2 regions of the Pseudomonas sp. H3_D04 genome follow, and region 1 is predicted to be linked to the other one. Evidence: predicted binding sites of a transcription regulator. Region 1 holds the regulator's gene; the other holds the start of a gene.
What was found. Region 1 encodes sigma-54, which starts transcription at its own class of promoters, with help from an activator protein. Its sites were predicted from a motif close to ANTGGCATNNANNTTGCTNT; they were not measured.
Positions count from the first base shown of each region.

Region 1 (7,077 bases):
ACCGTGATCCTGGAAGCCGATGGCAAACTGGCCGGGATCTTCACCGACGGTGACTTGCGCCGCACACTGGACCGCAGCATCGACATCCACAGCGCCACCATCGATCAGGTCATGACCGCGCACGGCAAGACTGCTCGCGCCGAGATGCTCGCCGCCGAAGCCCTGAAAATCATGGAAGACCACAAGATCAACGCACTGGTCGTGGTCGACAGCGAAGACCGCCCGGTCGGCGCCTTGAACATGCACGACTTGCTGCGTGCGGGAGTAATGTAATGAGCACGGACCTGCTGCAACGCGGCAAACAGATCAAACTCGCGGTATTCGACGTCGACGGCGTGCTGACCGACGGGCGCCTGTACTTTCTCGAAGACGGCAGCGAATTCAAGACGTTCAACACCCTCGACGGTCAAGGCATCAAGATGTTGATGGCAGCCGGCGTGCAGACCGCTATCATCAGCGGCCGCAAGACCCCGGTGGTCGAACGGCGGGCGAAGAACCTCGGCATTCCACACCTTTACCAGGGTCGTGAAGACAAACTGGTGGTGCTCGACGAACTTCTTGCCCAACTCAACCTAAGCTATGAACAGGTCGCCTACCTGGGCGACGACTTGCCGGACCTGCCGGTGATTCGCCGCGTGGGTCTGGGCATGGCCGTAGCAAACGCTGCCAGCTTCGTGCGTGAACACGCCCATGGCATCACCCTGGCCCGTGGTGGCGAGGGTGCCGCTCGCGAATTCTGTGAATTGATCCTGCGCGCCCAGGGCCGCCTCGATGCGGCCAACGCCGCGTACCTGTGAGCCCATTATGCTGAGCAAAAAGATTCGTAACATCCTGGTGTTCGGCTGCATCGCGGCGCTGTTCGCCGCGGTCGGCTACTGGAACATCAGCCCGGAACGCTTCCTCGACAAGCCGGTGGTCACGGTCGATGAAAGCGCAATCGACTATTACGCCCTCAACGCCCACAGCGTTCAGTACCTGCCGGACGGCAAACTGCAATACGAAATGACGTCCGACAAGGTCGAACACCTGAAAGCGAGCGAGGTGACGTTGCTGACCAACCCTGACCTGAACATGTTTCGCGGTACGCAGTTTCCGTGGCACGTCCAGAGTGAGCGCGGCGAAGTCAACCCGGATGGCACTCAGGTCGAGCTGATCGACTCGGTGCGCATCACCCGTTTCGACGAGAAAAACCGCCGAACCCTGATTACCACCACCCGAATGACGGTGTTCCCGCAGCAGCAATATGCGCAGACCGATCAACCCGTTAGAATCGACGGCGCTGGCGGTGTATCGACAGGCAACGGAATGAAAGCGTATTTGAAAGAAAGCAGGATACACCTGCTATCGAACGTAAGAGGACAGTATGAGGCTCGTTAAAACTCTCCCTATTTTGCTCAGTCTGGGCGCAGCACTGGGAAGCGTGAGCGCCTGGGCTCTGCCGAACGATCAAGAGCAGCCTATCCGCATTCAGGCCGACGACGCCCAACTGGACGACAAGAATGGCGTTGCCACCTATAAAGGTGACGTGATCATCACTCAGGGCTCGATGAAGGTCACCGGTAATACCGTGACCATCACCCGTACCCCGGCTGGCGACATCGACGTGGTGACCTCGGTGGGCAACCTCGCCTACTTCGAGCAGATGCAGACGGCCGGCGACACCAAGCCTGTTCAGGGCTGGGGCGTGACCATCCAGTACCACGCCTCGCAAAACCGCGTCGTGCTGATCGACAAGGCAAAAGTTGTCGACAAGGACAACAACGTCACCCAGGGCGAAAAAATCGTCTACGACACCCAGAAAAAGCTTGCGAGCGCCGGGCGTGCTACGGGTAGCAAGGTTACCGAGTCGCGTCCGCGCATCGACATGGTGATCCAGCCCAAGCCGAAAAACGACGCGAAAAAGGCTCCTTAATGGCAACTCTGAAAGCTCAGCATCTGGCCAAGAGCTACAAGAGCCGCCAGGTCGTGCGTGACGTCAGCCTGTCCATCGACAGCGGTCAAATCGTCGGCCTGCTAGGCCCTAACGGCGCCGGCAAGACCACCTGTTTCTACATGATCGTCGGCCTGGTGCAGGCCGATCAGGGTCGCGTGCTGATCGACGACCTGGACGTCAGCCACCAGCCAATGCACGGTCGTGCGAAGGCCGGTATCGGCTATCTTCCGCAAGAAGCGTCGATCTTCCGCAAACTCTCGGTCGCCGATAACATCATGGCCATCCTCGAGACCCGCAAGGAACTCGACAAGGCCGAGCGTCGCAAGGAACTGGAAAGCCTGCTGCAGGAATTCCACATCAGCCACATCCGCGACAACCTAGGCATGAGCCTGTCCGGTGGTGAACGTCGTCGGGTGGAAATCGCCCGGGCACTGGCCACCAACCCGAAATTCATCCTCCTCGACGAACCATTCGCCGGCGTGGACCCGATTTCGGTGGGCGACATCAAGCAGATCATCTACCACCTCAAGGCCAAAGGCATTGGCGTGCTGATCACTGACCACAACGTCCGTGAAACCCTGGATATCTGCGAAACCGCCTACATCGTCAACGATGGTCAACTGATCGCTGAAGGTGACTCCGCCACCATCCTGGCCAACGAACTGGTCAAGGAAGTGTATCTGGGCCATGAATTCCGCCTTTAAGCAGTAAGGTGTCTGGCTGATTGTCCGGGCGCTCGTCTCGATAAAAAATCAATACTTTTTTATTGTTACAGCGCTCTAGGCAAACGCTGCAGTTTCGGGCATATAATTTGCTTATGTTTGGCGCTCCGGCGCCCTGTAGTGGATGGCGCATGTGCGCCGGCGAATAAGGTGTTAAGCCCCTGCCATGAAACCATCGCTAGTCTTGAGAATGGGCCAGCAGCTGACGATGACACCGCAGCTGCAACAGGCCATCCGCCTGCTCCAATTGTCGACCCTGGACCTGCAACAGGAAATCCAGGAGGCCCTGGAGTCCAATCCGATGCTCGAACGCCAGGAAGAAGGCGACGACTTCGATAACGCCGACCCCTTGGCCGACAAAGCCGAACAGCTCCCCAACGCCGACATTTCGGAACCCTCCTACCAGGAAACCGCCCCGACGGTGGATAACCTTGAGGAAGGCGACTGGAACGAGCGCATTCCCAACGAGCTGCCCGTTGATACCGCGTGGGAAGACGTCTACCAGACCAGTGCCAGCAGCTTGCCGAGCAACGATGACGACGAGTGGGATTTCACCACCCGCACATCGGCCGGTGAAAGCCTGCAAAGCCATTTGTTGTGGCAACTGAACCTGGCACCGATGTCCGACACCGATCGTCTGATCGCCGTGACCCTGATCGACTGCATCAACAATCAGGGCTACCTGGACGAAACCCTCGAGGAAATTCTCGAGGCCTTCGATCCGGAGCTGGACATCGAACTGGACGAAATCGAAGCCGTCCTGCACCGCATCCAGCAATTCGAACCGGCCGGCATTGGCGCCCGCAACCTGGGCGAATGCCTGCTGCTGCAATTGCGCCAACTGCCAGCCAAGACGCCTTGGCTGGCCGAAGCGAAACGCCTGGTCACCGACTACATCGACCTGCTCGGCAGCCGCGATTACAGCCAGCTCATGCGTCGCATGAAGCTCAAGGAAGATGAACTGCGCCAGGTCATCGAGCTGGTGCAGAGCCTCAACCCGCGACCGGGCTCGCAGATCGAGTCCAGTGAAGCCGAATATGTTGTCCCTGACGTGATCGTGCGCAAGGACAATGAGCGCTGGCTGGTCGAGCTGAACCAGGAATCGGTGCCACGGCTGCGGGTCAACGCCCAATACGCCGGTTTTGTGCGCCGCGCCGACACCAGCGCCGACAACACCTTCATGCGCAATCAGTTGCAAGAGGCCCGCTGGTTCATCAAGAGCCTGCAAAGCCGCAACGAAACCCTGATGAAAGTAGCCACTCAGATCGTCGAGCATCAGCGCGGCTTTCTTGAATACGGCGACGAAGCGATGAAGCCGCTGGTCCTGCATGACATCGCCGAAGCGGTGGGGATGCACGAGTCGACGATTTCACGGGTCACCACGCAAAAATTCATGCATACCCCTCGGGGCATATATGAACTGAAATACTTTTTCTCCAGCCACGTCAGCACCTCCGAAGGCGGTGAATGCTCGTCCACGGCGATCCGCGCGATCATCAAAAAACTGGTTGCCGCGGAAAATCAGAAAAAGCCGTTGAGTGACAGCAAGATCGCTGGTTTACTGGAGGCACAAGGCATTCAGGTGGCTCGCCGCACCGTCGCCAAGTACCGCGAATCCCTCGGGATCGCGCCTTCGAGCGAACGCAAGCGGTTGATGTAGAGCCACGCCACAGCGTTCCAGTGGCAGGCATTTCTGCCTGCCGCTTTATGCACTGGCAACGAAGGAGAAGCTGTATGCAAGTCAACATCAGTGGACACCAACTGGAAGTGACCGAACCTCTTCGCACCTACATCGGCGAAAAACTCGAACGATTAGAGAGGCATTTCGACAAGATCACCAACGTGCAGGTCACGATGACGGTCGAAAAGCTCAAGCAGAAAATCGAAGCCACGCTGCATATTCCCGGCAATGAAGTGGTCGCAAACGCGGAGCATACCGATATGTACGCGGCGATCGACGCACTGACCGACAAGCTGGATAAACAACTCAAAAAGCATAAGGAAAAGACCCAAAGCCTCCTCCAGGGCGCGACCGGTCGTTAACACTCCCAACCCATGATCCGACTTGAAAGCATCCTGACCCCCGGCCGTTCCCTCGTGAACGTGCCGGGCGGCAGTAAAAAGAAAGCCCTCGAGCAAATTGCCAACCTTATCCACAAAGAAGTGCCGGATCTGGAGATGCAAGATGTCTTCGAGGCTCTGATTGCCCGTGAAAAACTCGGTTCAACCGGTTTTGGCAACGGCATCGCCATTCCCCACTGCCGCCTGAAGGGCTGCACCTTGCCCATCAGCGCCCTGATGCACCTTGATGCACCCATTGATTTCGACGCCATCGACGGCGCCCCGGTTGACCTGCTGTTCGTTCTGCTGGTCCCGGAAGCCGCTACCGATGCGCACCTGGAGTTACTGCGCCAGATCGCCAGCATGCTCGACCGCAAGGAAGTGCGCGAAAAACTGCGCAGCGCCCCGAGCAATGAAGCCTTGTATCAGGTTGTCCTGGACGAGCAAAACGGTCATTAACCATGCGCTTGATCATCGTCAGTGGCCGATCCGGCTCAGGTAAAAGTACCGCACTCGATGTTCTCGAGGACAACGGCTACTACTGCATCGACAACCTGCCCGCCGGATTGCTGCCGGAACTGGCCGAGCGCGCGCTGATTCATACCGAGCTGGCACAACCGCTGGTCGCGGTATCCATCGATGCTCGCAACCTGCCGAGTCACCTGTCACGGTTTCCGGAATTGCTTGAAGAAGTCCGCAGCCGGCATATCAAGTGTGATGTGCTGTACCTGGACGCCGACGAAGAAACGTTGCTCAAACGCTTCTCGGAAACCCGCCGCCGCCACCCGCTGAGCAACGCCAATCGCTCGCTGGCCGAGGCAATTCAGGACGAAAGTGCCCTGCTGGGTCCTATCGCCGATCTGGCGGACCTCAAGGTGAATACCACCAACCTGAACCTGTATCAGCTGCGCGATACCATCAAGCTGCGTCTGCTGAACCAGCCGGAAGCGGGCACGGCGTTCCTGGTGGAGTCTTTCGGGTTCAAGCGGGGCATGCCGGTTGATGCAGACCTGGTGTTCGACGTGCGCTGCCTGCCCAACCCTTACTGGAAGCCGGAATTGCGCGACCAATCCGGGCTTGATCAACCGGTGGCCGAATACCTGGCGGCACAACCGGACGTCGAAGAGATGTTCCAGGACATCTCCACGTACCTGCTCAAGTGGTTGCCGCGCTTTGCCGCCAGCAACCGCGCTTATGTCACCATCGCCATTGGCTGCACCGGCGGGCATCACCGCTCCGTCTACCTGACCGAACGTCTGGGCCAGGTCCTGCAACAATCCCTGAAGAACGTCCAGGTTCGCCACCGCGACCTCAGCTAAAGGATTCACATCGCGATGCCTGCTCGGGAAATTGAAATCATCAACAAGCTGGGCCTTCATGCCCGCGCTTCGGCAAAATTCGTTGGCGTTGCGGGTCAGTTCCCGGGTTGCACCATCAGAGTAGGTCGTACGCCAGAATCCGCGGTCGATGGCAAAAGCATCATGGCCATGATGATGCTCGCCGCCGGCAAGGGCACCAAAATCCACCTGAGCACTGAAGGCGAGCAGGAACAGGAAGCGATGGATGCGCTGGTCGCACTGATCAATAACTTCTTCGACGAAGGCGGTTGAACATTCGCCTAAGCGAGCGCCGTATCCATCACCATCATCAAACAAAACCCGATCAACAACCCAAGACTCGCCAGCTTGTCGTGACCATTGCGCCGCGACTCGGGAATCACTTCATGGGTGACCACCAGCAACATCGCCCCCGCCGCCAACGCCAACCCTAACGGCAACAGCAATTCGGCCAGGCTCACCAGCCAGGCGCACAACAGCGCAAAGACCGGCTCCACCAGACCTGATGCCGCACCGATCAGGAAAGCTTTGACCCGCGACATCCCCGCCCCTGCCAGTACCAGCGCGATCACCAACCCTTCCGGCACATCCTGCAACGCAATGCCCATGGCCAGGCTGTCAGCATCCGGCATCCCACCACCGGCCGAAACCCCGACCGCCATGCCTTCGGGGATGTTATGGGCAATGATGGCAAATACAAACAACCAGATCCGTGGCGGGATGACCGGGCGCTCCTGGGTTCCAACGAGCATTTCCGGCGAGGCGCCCGACACTTTACGGTCCACCAGAAACAGCCCGAACGCGCCAAGCATGATGCCGAAGCTGATAAGGCCACTGGCCGCCCAGGGTGTCAGCCCCAGGCTTTCAGCAGCCGAGATCCCCGGAACGATCAGCGAAAACGCCGTCGCCGCGAGCATCACTCCGGCACCAAAACCGAGCAACGTATCGCTGACCGCCTGCGGCATGCGGCGAATCACCAGCACCGGAACCGCGCCCAACGCAGTGCCCAGGGCACAAATCGCCC
Region 1 covers NZ_CP162801.1:4,796,044-4,803,120, forward strand. Annotated here, with positions in the region: gene AB4N91_RS22260 (KpsF/GutQ family sugar-phosphate isomerase) at 1-273, shown strand, start outside; gene AB4N91_RS22265 (KdsC family phosphatase) at 273-797, shown strand; gene lptC (LPS export ABC transporter periplasmic protein LptC) at 805-1,377, shown strand; gene lptA (lipopolysaccharide transport periplasmic protein LptA) at 1,364-1,912, shown strand; gene lptB (LPS export ABC transporter ATP-binding protein) at 1,912-2,637, shown strand; gene AB4N91_RS22285 (RNA polymerase factor sigma-54) at 2,822-4,315, shown strand; gene hpf (ribosome hibernation-promoting factor, HPF/YfiA family) at 4,390-4,698, shown strand; gene ptsN (PTS IIA-like nitrogen regulatory protein PtsN) at 4,711-5,175, shown strand; gene rapZ (RNase adapter RapZ) at 5,178-6,035, shown strand; gene AB4N91_RS22305 (HPr family phosphocarrier protein) at 6,051-6,326, shown strand; gene AB4N91_RS22310 (ZIP family metal transporter) at 6,335-7,077, opposite strand, start outside.

Region 2 (7,077 bases), 660 kb from region 1:
AAACGGGTCTGGGTGTCGGCCGGCATGTCGCCGATTTCATCGAGGAACAGCGTGCCGCCGTCCGCCTGCTCAAAGCGCCCGCGACGCAAGTTGGCTGCGCCGGTGAACGCGCCTTTCTCATGGCCGAACAACTCGGATTCCATCAGGTCTTTCGGGATCGCTGCCATGTTCAACGCGATGAACGGCGACGCAGCCCGTGGACTATGGCGGTGCAGGGCGTGGGCTACCAATTCTTTACCGGTACCGGATTCACCGTTGATCAGCACGGTGATGTTGGAGTGGCTCAAGCGCCCGATGGCGCGAAACACTTCCTGCATCGCCGGCGCTTCGCCGATGATTTCCGGGGTGCGGGTCAAGGCGACCGGGACTTCCAGGCCTTGCTGTTCCTGGGCGTGCTGGTTGGCGCGTTTGACCAACGACACCGCTTCGTCGACGTCGAACGGTTTTGGCAGGTACTCAAACGCGCCGCCCTGATAAGACGCGACAGCGCTGTCCAGATCGGAGTGCGCAGTCATGATGATCACTGGCAACCGTGGGTGTTGCTCGCGAATCCGCGCCAGCAGGTCCAGGCCACTGGCACCCGGCATGCGGATGTCGGAGATGATCACGTCCGGCTGCTGGCGCGCCAGGCGGCTCATCACGCCATCGGCGCTGTCGAAGCTTTGCGTGGTCATGCCTTCCTGCTGCAAGGCTTTTTCCAGGACCCAACGAATAGAACGGTCGTCATCGACGATCCACACGGTTTCACTACGGCTCATGTCGATGTGGCTCCTTGTTCCAGGGGCAGAAAGATCGAGAAAGTGGTGTGGCCTGGGTGGCTGTCACATTCGATCAGGCCCTGGTGCTGGCTGATGATGTTCTGGGTAATGGCCAGGCCCAGCCCGGTACCGTCCGGGCGGCCGCTGACCATGGGAAAGAAGATGGTTTCTTGCAGGTCCGCGGGAATGCCAGGACCGTTGTCGATGATTTCGATCTTGGTCACCAGGCGATGGCGCACGTGGCCAATGGTGAACTGGCGCATGGCGCGGGTGCGCAGGCTGATTCGGCCCAGGCGCAGCTCGTTCTGGCTGCTGATGGCCTGCATTGCGTTGCGCACGATGTTCAACACGGCCTGGATCATTTGTTCTCGGTCGATCAAGACGTCGGGAATGCTTGGGTCGTAGTCGCGCACCAAAGTGATGCAGCCCTGACTTTCGGCCTCGACCAGATGACAAACGCGTTCCAGAACTTCGTGGACGTTGCACATGGCCAATGACGGCAGCTTATTGGAGCCGAGCATGCGATCGACCAGATTGCGCAGGCGGTCGGCTTCTTCAATGATCACGTTGGTGTAGTCGCGCAGGCTCTCTTCCGGCAGTTCACGGGCGAGCAATTGCGCCGCGCCGCGAATCCCGCCCAGCGGATTCTTTATTTCGTGAGCGAGACCGCGCACCAGCATTTTGCTGGTTTCCTGTTTCGACAGTTGCGCCTCTTCCTTGGTGATCCGCAACAAACGGTCACGGGGGTGGACTTCCAGCAGCAGCATCGTGGCGCCGTTGGCCAGGATCGGTGTTACTGCGTAGTCGACGGTCAGCGTCTGGCCGGTGAGGGCGGTGAGCATCGCTTCGCGCTTGGTGAACGGGTGCGCCTGCTCGACCGCCTGGCGCAAGGAATTCAGCGCTTCGGTGGATTCGGTGAACAACTCGCTGATGAACTGCCCATGGCTACGCTGACCGCTGATGGCCAGGAGCATCTCCGCCGCCGGGTTCATGTACTCGAGGCGCAATTCGGCATCGAGCAAAATGGTAGCGGTGGTCAGATTGTCGAGAAGCAGACGATGGAGTGCGTCACTGATGGTCATTTAGGACCTCTTTTGGAGCAGGGCATGCGCGCGAATAACGCGCCGATATGAGGAAAATGCAAAAACCAAACCAAGGCTCCGAAAAGAAGCGTTTAAAGCCTGAAACGGGCGTTTGACGCTCGTTTGCGTGGCGTTCTGCCAGCTTTTGCGGGTACTTTCGAACCAAAATGGGTTGAGATGTGGGTACGGTGCACCATATTGCACCAATATAGTGCGCAAAGCTAAACGGCGTTAGAAGAAACGCAGGAAGGGATTTTTTTCTTCTTCGGGTTTGTCTTTGATCGGACATTCCGGCCGTTGGCCATAGTCGGTGAGAGCGCAAGGTTTGACTTTGCGCTTCTGTGCGAGGGAGATGCGCAGCATCTGGAAGGGTTGATTGGCCGTGCGTTCGACGGTGCGACCCTGTTCATCGAGGATTTCCACGGACAGGTTGTGGCGGCCGCGGTCGATGTTGCTCAGGGCAAACACCGGACTGACGCCGGGCTCGGCGGTGGGTTGGCCGTCGAGCAGCAATCGGTAGCGGTGCCCTCGTTGCAGGCCTGGTTCATTGGTGACACTGACGATCAGCTCACCGGCATTGCTACGGACCGTAGCGTCCGGTTCCGGGACCAGCACGCGGAGCATGTCGTAGTGGAACAAGGGTTTGTCTTCGGTTTTTTGCGCAGCGGTCACCGGCGCGGCCCCGCTGGGGTTGGCAGACATGCGATTGCTCGTCGCCAGCGGCACACGCTTGGCGTTGCCTGAGCCTGGCTGGTCGGTGTAGACCCGGTTGCCCTGGGCGTCGACGTAAGTGAACACCTCGGCCGTGACCGGCAGCGCGATCAGGCAGGCGATCAGCAGCCACATCCTCATCGCTTGTGCACCCGTTGCACGGTAAATGTCTGCGTCGGGCTTTGCTGGATGATGTGCTCGCCATCGATCACCTGCACCGCCAGGCTGTGTTCGCCACGATCGATATTCACCAGTTGCAGGATCGGCACGTTGCTCGATTGCCCATAGGGTTGGCCATCAAGCAACAACCTGAACAGATGCGGCGCTTGCAGGCGCGGTTTGATCAGGACGCTGACTGTGAACGTGCCGTTGTTGGCGCGCAGGGCTTCGTCGGTGGGTAAACCGGTCAACTCCAGCACCTCATAGGCGCTGCGCGGCGGCTCGCGGTTGCTGGCTTCGGCAGCGGGTGCGGGAGGTGCCTGAGGCGCAACGCTGTTGAGCGGTGGCAACTCGACCGGCTGCGCCTTGACGCCATCGGGTGGCTGATTGCTGTAGGCGGTGTTGCCGGAGGCGTCAGTGTACTTATAGATCTGCGCTGCGGCGGGCAGGGCGATCAGCAGCCACATCAGAAGAAAACCACGACCCATAAAATCGACCAGAAACAAAAGCGTTGGGGTGCAGCATAGGTCAGGGGTGGCGGTTGACCCAATTCAAAAACATCCGGGCATGATTTACAGGGATCTCCCAAACGCAACAAAACCCTGTGGGAGTGAGCCTGCTCGCGATAACGGTGGATCAGCCAGCATCAATATTGAATGAAAAAATGCCATCGCCGGGAAGCCGCTCTCACTCCCACAGGGTTTTTCAGCGCTTGTTGAATCGCGGGCATAAAAAAGACCTCCCGAAGGAGGCCTCTTTTTTGTCACGCCGCTTGCGCAGGCGCTACCGGATCAGCAGCTGTAGTACAGCTCATATTCCAGTGGGTGTACGAAGGTACGTACTTTGATTTCTTCTTCGCTTTTCAGAGCGATGTAAGCGTCGATGAAGTCATCGGAGAACACGCCGCCTTTGGTCAGGAACGCGCGACCTTTGTCCAGCTCTTCCAGGGCTTCTTTCAGGCTGCCGCAAACTTGTGGGATCTCTTTCGCCTCTTCAGGCGGCAGGTCGTACAGGTTTTTGTCAGCTGCGTCGCCAGGGTGGATCTTGTTCTGGATGCCGTCCAGGCCAGCCATCAACAGTGCAGCGAAGCCCAGGTACGGGTTGGCTGCTGGATCCGGGAAGCGGGCTTCGATACGGCGAGCGCGAGGGCTGGACACGTAAGGAATACGGATCGAGGCGGAACGGTTACGAGCCGAGTAGGCCAGCATTACCGGCGCTTCGAAACCTGGGACCAGACGCTTGTAGGAGTTGGTCGACGGGTTGGTGAAGCCGTTCAGGGCCTTACCGTGCTTGATGATGCCGCCGATGAAGTACAGGGCGGTGTCGGACAGGCCGGCATAGCCTTCGCCAGCGAAGGTGTTCTTGCCATCTTTGGCGATGGACAGGTGAACGTGCATACCCGAACCGTTATCGCCGTACAGCGGCTTAGGCATGAAGGTCGCGGTGCGGCCGTAGGCATCAGCCACGTTGTGTACGCAGTACTTCAGGGTCTGAACTTCGTCAGCCTTGGCCACCAGGGTGTTGAACTTCACACCGATTTCGTTCTGGCCGGCAGTGGCCACTTCGTGGTGGTGAACTTCGATAACCAGGCCCATCTCTTCCATGGCGTTGCACATGGAGGTACGGATTTCATGGTCGTGGTCGAACGGCGGAACCGGGAAGTAGCCGCCTTTGACGCCTGGACGGTGGCCTTTGTTGCCGCCTTCCACGTCCTGGTCGGACATCCACGAACCTTGTTCGGAGTAGATCTTGAACATCGAACCGGAGATGTCGGACTTGAACTTCACTTCGTCGAAGATGAAGAATTCTGGCTCTGGACCTACGAATACGGTGTCGCCGATACCGGTCGACTTCAGGTATTCCTCGGCACGCTTGGCGATCGCACGTGGGTCACGGTCGTAGCCTTGCATGGTCGAAGGCTCGATCACGTCGCAAACCAGGATCAGGGTCGGCTCTTCGGTGAACGGGTCGAGGACGGCAGTGGAGTCGTCCGGCATCAGGATCATGTCGGAAGCTTCGATGCCTTTCCAGCCAGCGATGGAGGAACCGTCGAACATTTTGCCTTCTTCGAAGAAAGCTTCATCCAGCGCGTCGCGAGCCGGCATGGTCACGTGGTGCTGAGTGCCTTTGGTGTCCGTGAAGCGCAGATCAATCCACTTGACGTCATGATCTTTGATGAGTTGAACCGACTTCGACATAGTGTCCTCCGGGTGGCTTCGGGCTTAGTAGTGGATGCCCTTAGAATGTGGGTGATGCCGGCGCGAATACTCTGCCAAGGCAACCTGCCTCACAAGGGAGCAAATTGCATGCCAGTGCCCCAGCATGGGTTTTTTGCCCCAATATCACGCTTATAAAGGCACAAAGCGTCTGTAAGCGGAAAATCTCGCCCTACAATGTAGCGTTAAAATCATCAAATGACCTGTTTTGGTGCGCGCAAAACCTTCTGCACATTAACTGGTTAAACCTTGAGCAATTTCCGCTATAATCCGCGCCCCCCTTTTTCGGCTGGGCCTGCGCGCGCTGTTTTCATGAAATTAATCGTAAAAGTCTTCCCCGAGATCACCATCAAGAGCCGCCCGGTACGGATGCGTTTCATCCGCCAGTTGGCCAAAAACATCCGTACCGTGCTCCGCGACCTGGACCCGGCTGTGGTGGTGAACGGTGTGTGGGACAATCTCGAGCTGGAAACCCGCGTCAGCGAGCCCAAGGCCCTGAAGGAGATGAACGAGCGCCTGAGCTGCATGCCGGGCATCGCGCATTTCCTGCAAGTCGATGAATACCCGCTGGGCGACTTCGACGACATCGTCGCCAAGTGCAAGCAGCACTTCGGTGATGCGCTGGCCGGGAAGATCTTTTCGGTGCGCTGCAAGCGTGCCGGCAAGCACGAATTCAGTTCGATGGACGTCGAGAAATACGTCGGCAGCCAACTGCGTCGTCAGTGCGGCGCCGCGGGAATCTCGCTGAAAGAGCCGGAAATCGAAGTCCGCATCGAAATTCGCGACAAACGGTTGTTCGTGATCCACAGCCAGCACAACAGCATCGGCGGTTATCCGCTGGGCGCCCTGGAACAGACGCTTGTGCTGATGTCAGGTGGGTTCGATTCCACGGTGGCTGCGTACCAGATCATGCGCCGCGGCCTGATGAGCCATTTCTGCTTCTTTAATCTGGGCGGGCGGGCCCATGAACTGGGCGTCATGGAAGTCGCGCACTTCATCTGGAAGAAGTACGGCAGCTCCCAACGCGTGTTATTTGTGAGTGTGCCATTCGAGGAAGTACTGGGAGAAATTCTCGGGAAAGTCGATAACAGTCATATGGGTGTAGTTTTGAAGCGTATGATGTTGCGCGCTGCTTCCCGTATTGCCGATCGGCTGGACATCGAAGCGCTGGTTACCGGCGAGGCGATTTCCCAGGTGTCGAGCCAGACACTGCCGAACCTGTCCGTGATCGACTGCGTGACCGACAAGCTGGTCTTGCGTCCGCTGATCGCCAGTCACAAGCAGGACATCATCGACCTGGCCAACGAAATCGGTACTGCCGACTTCGCCAAGCACATGCCGGAATATTGCGGGGTCATCTCGGTGAACCCCAAGACCCACGCCAAGCGTCCGCGCGTGGAGTACGAAGAACAACAGTTCGACATGGCAGTACTTGAGCGTGCGCTCGAGAACGCCAAACTGGTGCCGATCGATCGCGTGATCGACGAATTGGGCCAGGACTTGCAGATCGAAGAAGTCAGCGAAGCGTTGGCTGGTCAGATCGTCATCGACATCCGTCACCCGGATGCCGCTGAAGACGACCCGCTGGGCCTTGCTGGCATTGAGGTACAAACGATGCCGTTTTATGCATTGAACGCTCGTTTCAAGGAACTGGACCCTACTCGCCAGTACCTGCTGTATTGCGACAAAGGCGTGATGAGTCGCCTGCATGCCCACCATTTGCTCAGTGAGGGGCATGCCAATGTGCGCGTTTATCGACCGAGCTAAGTGCCCGGGGCTGTTTGCCTGTGGCCTGCGTCACCGGCCCCCCGACGCCGCCGTCAAGCTGTAACGGCTTTGCCGGACTCTACTGTTAATCGCTGCCAAGACTTGTCAGCACACCGAATCCTCTGATCGAGATACACAAGTGATCGAAAATCTACGCAACATCGCCATCATTGCTCACGTTGACCATGGTAAGACCACCCTGGTAGACAAACTCTTGCGTCAATCCGGCACCCTGGAGCGCAACGAGCTCAACGACGAGCGCGTGATGGACTCCAACGACCAGGAGAAAGAACGCGGTATTACCATTCTGGCGAAAAACACCGCCATCAACTGGAACGGCTACCACATCAACATCGTGGACACCCCGGGCCACGCCGACTTCGG
Region 2 covers NZ_CP162801.1:5,460,974-5,468,050, reverse strand. Annotated here, with positions in the region: gene ntrC (nitrogen regulation protein NR(I)) at 1-758, opposite strand, end outside; gene glnL (nitrogen regulation protein NR(II)) at 755-1,840, opposite strand; gene AB4N91_RS25105 (DUF4124 domain-containing protein) at 2,072-2,692, opposite strand; gene AB4N91_RS25100 (DUF4124 domain-containing protein) at 2,689-3,198, opposite strand; gene glnA (glutamate--ammonia ligase) at 3,502-4,908, opposite strand; gene thiI (tRNA uracil 4-sulfurtransferase ThiI) at 5,239-6,693, shown strand; gene typA (translational GTPase TypA) at 6,833-7,077, shown strand, end outside.
Region 2: a site for sigma-54 is predicted at 5,005-5,024, ahead of glnA (glutamate--ammonia ligase). Genes of this name have one in related genera too.